Regions from separate parts of the Pseudoalteromonas sp. APC 3358 genome, predicted to be linked through region 2. Evidence: predicted binding sites of a transcription regulator. Region 2 holds the regulator's gene; the other holds the start of a gene.

Region 1 (3,183 bases), 370 kb from region 2:
AGCCTATTTTAGAGCCGCTGGTAGCCACAGGTTCATTGTTTAATACTCATACATCAAACGACTTATATTCTGATAAAAAAGCGCTACGTACTGGCGATATAATTACGGTTAAATTGCAAGAGTCTACTCAAGCAACAAAAGCCGCTAAAACAGAAACAGACAAAGAAACCGACGCAAGTTTAGACCCCGTTATTGGATTAGGTGGTCTACCTGTAAATATAGGTGGCGATAGTATTCAGTTTGGTATTGGTAGCGATTCGTCGTTTACGGGCGATTCAAAATCAAACCAATCAAACAGCTTAGTGGGTGATATTTCGGTTAATGTAATGCGCGTTTTACCTAACGGTAATTTAGTTATACGCGGCGAAAAATGGCTAACGCTTAATACCGGTGAGGAGTTTATTCGTTTAGAAGGGCTAGTACGCCCTCAAGACGTAAGCGCCGATAATACGGTTGAATCAAACCGTATTGCTAATGCACGTATTCAATACTCAGGTAAAGGGCAAACGCAAGAAGCGCAAAGTCCTGGTTGGCTTACACGTTTCTTTAGCAGTTCGCTGTTTCCATTTTAGAGGGTAGCAACATGAATAGCCTTAAAGCTTTATGTTTAGTTGTGTTATTAGGTTGGCAGTTTACTGCCAGTGCTGAGCGCATAAAAGATGTGTCTATGGTTGAAGGCGTACGCTCTAACCAATTAGTTGGTTATGGCTTAGTGGTTGGTTTACCAGGCACTGGCGAGCAAAACTCATACACACAACAAAGTTTTAGAGGCATGTTGAACAGCTTTGGTATTACGCTACCTTCAACTCAAAGTCCTAAAATTAAAAATGTTGCCGCTGTTGCTGTGCATGCAGAATTACCTGCATTTAGAAAGCCCGGACAAACAATAGATATTACGGTTTCTTCTATTGGTAGTGCAGGCAGTTTACGTGGCGGTACTTTACTACAAACCTTTTTAAAGGGTGTAGACGGTAACGTGTACGCTATTGCACAAGGTAGCTTAATTGTCGGTGGCTTAGGCGCACAAGGCCTTGATGGTAGTAAGGTTGTAATTAACACCCCTACAGTTGGTCGTATACCAAATGGCGCAACAGTTGAACGCACTGTAGAAAGCCCATTTATGCAAGGCGATTACATTACCTTCAATCTAAACCGCCCAGACTTTACAACGGCAAAACGCCTAGAAAAAACAATTAATGACTTAGTTGGCCCAAATAGCGCACAAGCAATAGATTCTGTTTCTATTCGTGTTATAGCACCACGCGATGCATCCCAGCGTGTATCGTACTTATCGACACTCGAAAACTTAGAATTTAAACCAGCTGACATGGCCGCTAAAATTATAGTTAACTCGCGCACCGGTACAATTGTCATTGGCAAAAACGTTAAGCTTCAGCCTGCGGCTATAACTCATGGTGGCTTAACAGTAACAATTGCAGAACAACAAAACGTGTCACAACCAAATCCGCTAGCAAACGGTGATACAGTTGTCACACAGCAAAGTATTATTGATGTAAACCAAGACGACTCGCGCGCCTTTGTATTTAATCCAGGTGTAAGCCTTGACGATTTAGTTCGCGCAATTAACGAAGTAGGCGCAGCGCCTGGTGACTTAATGGCTATTTTAGAAGCACTAAAAGAAGCCGGCGCAATTAACGGACAGTTAGTTGTTATATAAATAACCCAAGCCAATAAATAACGTATTACTTAAGCCCTATATTTTTGAAGTTAGGGCTTTTTATTTACAGCAACTTAAGTTTATTATTTTTATCTTCCTTGTTTTATCGGTAGTGGCTCAATTTTTGCATTTTTAACTGCATTATTCATTTTGTGTCAAAAAGCCGATGGAAACTAATCACCTCGATAAACAAAACTTTTTTGATTTAGGCAACTTAGATTCACTTCGTAAAGAAGCCTTAACCAGTGGCGATGCATCAACTGATGCTTCCAAAGCTGCGCTCAAAAAAGCGGCCGCACAATTTGAAGCTATTTTTACGCAAATGTTGCTAAAAGGAATGCGCAAAGCTAACGAAGCATTTGAAGACAAAGACAGTCCATTTAATTCAAGTGGCGTAAAGTTTTTTGAAGAAATGCACGATCAGCAACTTTCAACAGAGCTTTCATCAAATGGCTCGTTAGGCCTTGCCGATTTAATTGTTCAGCAGTTATCGCCTGAGTCTAAAAACTTTATGCCAGGCTCTGTACTTAGAACAACCAACGATATTTTTAGCGATACGCAAGTCGGATCCGCTCTTCCTCATGAGCAAAAAAATAAGCAATCCGATCTTATCGTTAAGAGTACTAAAGCCGATATTGCTGAGCCTAAGGTTAATACAGCAGAGTCTAAAACCGATAGCCCAACATTTAAAAATGCAGAAGAGTTTGTAAGTTCAGTGTGGGAACACGCTAAAACTGCAGCGCAAAAAATAGGTTTAAACCCAGCTGTAATGGTTGCACAAGCGGCACTTGAAACCGGTTGGGGCAAGCACATTATTAATAAAAGTGACGGTGGCAGCTCAAATAACTTATTTAATATTAAGTCAGATAAAAGCTGGGAAGGCGATAAAGCAAGCAAAGTAACGCTTGAGTTTGAGCAAGGCACACCCGTTAAAAAACAAGCCAGCTTTAGAGCCTACGATTCAATTAAAGATAGCGTGAACGACTTCGTTGATTTTTTAACGCAAAACCCACGCTACAAAGAAGCATTACAAAATACAGCAAAACCAAACGACTTTTTAGATTCATTACAAAAAGCAGGTTATGCAACCGATCCAAATTATGCCAGCAAAATAAAAAAAGTGCTCAATAGCAGTCAGCTAAAAGACATTGCGGCAAACGTGATCCGCCAAGGAGTAGAGTAACATGTCGTTTAATTTATTGAACATTGCCAGTTCTGGGGTTAGAGCAAGCTCGGAGCTACTGCAAACGACAAGTAAAAATATCGCCAATGTAAATACCGAAGGCTATGTGCGTGAGCGTACAGAGTTTACCACTATGGTTGATAACCAAGTGGGGCGAGGCGAAACATACCGATTATTAAACGAGTTTGCTCAGTCACAGCTAAATCGTGACACCTCTAATAAATCGTTTTTCGATCAGTTTATTACTGAGGCTAATCGAGTTGATACTATTTTTTCTGAAGAGTCGAACAACCTTTCGACCGGAATTAACTCTTTATTTAAT
Region 2 (3,183 bases):
GCTAACGAGTACTAAAGCCAAAGGCTCTTCTGCACCGCTCATTCTTCCATGAGGAATGGCAATGCCACGCCCTATACCTGTACTACCCAATTTTTCTCTGCTCATTAAAGCATTAAGAATATCTTGTTGCGGTAAATACGGAAGTTTGTCGTGAGCAAGTTCGCTAATGAACTCTAAAATTCTTTTTTTGCTATTAAAAAGGACCGCAGCTTTGCTGCAGTCCTGGCATATAAGTGAGCTTAATTTCATCATATTAGTGTCGAGCAAGCTTCTCTTTGTGTTTAATTACTTGTCGATCGAGCTTGTCGATCAACGAGTCAATGGCGGCATACATATCTTGATGTTCTGTAGAGGCAAATAGCTCAGCACCGCTTACGTGTATGGTGGCTTCTGCTTTTTGATTTAATTTTTCTACATCGAGAATGACATGAACATTATTAATATGATCAGAGTGTCTTTCTAGCTTCGCAAATTTGGTATTAATATAGTCTCTTAGTGAATCGGTTAATTCTACGTGACGACCAGTTAAGTTTAGTTGCATAAGCATTACCCTCTTTTTTTTGCGTCTTAAATCAAACTTTTACGCTGATTTGACGGTGGAATAGCCAGAGATTCGCGGTATTTTGCGATTGTACGTCTCGCTACTTTAATTCCTTGCTCAGCCAATATATCCGCTATTTTGCTATCACTCAATGGTTTTGCTGAGTTTTCTGCTGCGATTAATTTTCGGATAAGCGCACGGATTGCTGTAGATGAACATTCACCACCGTTTTCGGTGCTTACATGGCTTGAGAAAAAGTATTTAAGCTCAAATATACCACGGGGTGTGTGCATATACTTTTGGGTTGTTACGCGCGAAATTGTTGATTCGTGCATTTCTACCATTTCAGCAACATCATTTAAAACCATTGGTTTCATGGCTTCAGGACCGTGTTCAAAAAAGCCTTGTTGTTGCTTAACAATACAATTTGTTACTTTTAATAGCGTGTCGTTTCTACTTTCTAAGCTTTTAATAAACCATTTAGCTTCTTGTAAATGCGAGCGAATAAACTGGCTGTCACCACTGGATTTTACAGTGCGAGACATTGCAGCGTATTGGCTATTAACACGAATTTTAGGCATGCTATCTGGGTTTAACTCAACAACCCAGCGGCCTTTAATTTTTTTAACTGACACATCGGGAATAACATACTCAGATTCTTCTCTTACAATAGTATCTGCAGGTTTAGGGCTAAGAGTATGTATTAATGTCATTACTTCTTTAAGCTCTTCTTCTTTGAGCTTAGTTTTCTTCATTAATGTACGATAGTCACGAGCAGCTAATAAATCAATATGCTCGGTTAAAATCATTTTTGTTTCATTAATGTAAGGTGTTTCTTTATCAAACTGGTTAAGCTGAATACACAAACACTCTTGTAAACTACGTGCAGCAATACCAACAGGATCAAACAGTTGGATGCGTTTTAATACAGCTTCAATTTCATCAAGTTCGACTTCGTTATCATCTTCGTTTTCTTGATTAAAGCTTTCTAAAATCTCTTCGCAGCTTAGTGTTAAAATACCTGAATCATCGACGGCTTCTACAATAGCAATAGCAATAGCTTCGTCTGTAGGGCTAAATGGCGTTAGTTGTAACTGCCACATTAGATACTCATGGAGCGTTTCAGTAGAGGCGCCTTGGTATATTGATTCGTCTTCAGGCATCGGACCCGATGATGCTGCTGGAGCGGCACTCATGTACTCATCCCAACTAACATCCATAGCCATGTCGTCACTTAGCGTGTCTTTTGCAAGTGCTTCACCACTATCTTGTTCGTATTCGCTTGGAGCATCATCGGCAGATGCGCTAACAGTTATGTCATCTGTATCTGCTTTTTGCTCGTTTTTACCTGCAGCGTCTTCTGAATAGTCTGCTTCTTCAACCTCTAATAGCGGGTTGCTGTCGAGAGCTTCTTGTATTTCTTGCTGGAGATCCAATGTACTGAGTTGCAACAAACGAATAGCTTGTTGCAGCTGTGGAGTCATTGTAAGTTGCTGGCCCATGCGCAGCTGTAGTGATTGCCTCATGTATCTCTAACAATCCTTTTATGTTGTTATAATTAATACTAGCAGATGCTTAAAGACATGGCGTAAATGTTACAGCCTAAATTGCTCGCCTAAGTAAACATCGCGTACTGTTTTATCATTTAATACGTGTTCTGGAGTACCTGATGCAATCAGCTCCCCATGAGAAACAATGTAGGCTTTTTCACAAACATCAAGGGTTTCTCTTACGTTATGATCGGTAATTAATACACCAATCCCACGATTTTTAAGATGTTCTATTATTTTCTTTATATCTAATACCGAAATCGGGTCAACACCTGCAAATGGTTCATCCAGTAATATAAATTTAGGATCTGCTGCCAGCGCACGTGCTATTTCAACACGACGACGTTCGCCACCCGACAATGCCATACCTTGGCTATCACGAATGTGTTGTATGCTAAATTCATCTAATAATTTATCGAGAGTGTCTTCTCTAGCTTGTTTATTTAACTCTTTGCGCGTTTCTAAAATGGCCATTAAGTTTTGATAAACAGTCAGCTTTCTGAATATTGAAGACTCTTGCGGTAAGTAGCCAATGCCTAATCTAGCACGACTATGCATAGGTAAAAGAGTAATATCGTTATCGTCTATCGATATTTTACCTTTGTCGCTAGGTACAAGTCCTACTATCATATAAAACGTGGTGGTTTTACCTGCGCCGTTAGGGCCAAGTAAGCCAACAATACTGCCAGCTTTGACTTCAAGGCCGACGTTTTTTACAACTTCACGGCCTTTATAGCTCTTTGCTAATAGCTCTGCTTTTAATGTGCTCATGGTTGACCTTTGTCGCTTTTTTTACTTTTTTTAGTCTCGATTGGTACTAAAATTGTGTGAACGCGGTCAGTTGAGTTTTCATCTTTTTCGGCACTGATTAGCTGCTGCTCTATATCGTAGGTAATGCTTTTAGCATTTATTTTTTGTCCCGCTTGCGATACTTGTGCATTACCAACAAGCGTTAAAAAACGCTTAGATACATCATAACGCACTTCGTCAGCACTGGCGCTCATAGTCGTGCCATCTGATTGCTTTTCTTCAAAGTGCGCAGGGCTACCTGTAGCAATTAATAATTGTTTATTATCACCAAGTTCATCGCGT

What was found. The regulator sigma-54, encoded in region 2, starts transcription at its own class of promoters, with help from an activator protein. The targets are predictions, from matches to a motif close to GTTGGCACGNNNNTNGNNT.
Region 1: flgJ (flagellar assembly peptidoglycan hydrolase FlgJ) is a predicted target of sigma-54. The motif match lies at 1,790-1,808, and genes of this name have one in related genera.

The regions. Positions count from the first base shown of each region.
Region 1 covers NZ_JASDCE010000002.1:452,369-455,551, forward strand. The annotation lists gene flgH (flagellar basal body L-ring protein FlgH) at 1-572, shown strand, start outside; gene QL995_RS04645 (flagellar basal body P-ring protein FlgI) at 584-1,678, shown strand; gene flgJ (flagellar assembly peptidoglycan hydrolase FlgJ) at 1,845-2,861, shown strand; gene flgK (flagellar hook-associated protein FlgK) at 2,863-3,183, shown strand, end outside.
Region 2 covers NZ_JASDCE010000002.1:80,711-83,893, forward strand. The annotation lists gene ptsN (PTS IIA-like nitrogen regulatory protein PtsN) at 1-249, opposite strand, end outside; gene hpf (ribosome hibernation promoting factor) at 254-541, opposite strand; gene QL995_RS03035 (RNA polymerase factor sigma-54) at 568-2,067, opposite strand; gene lptB (LPS export ABC transporter ATP-binding protein) at 2,137-2,862, opposite strand; gene lptA (lipopolysaccharide transport periplasmic protein LptA) at 2,859-3,183, opposite strand, start outside.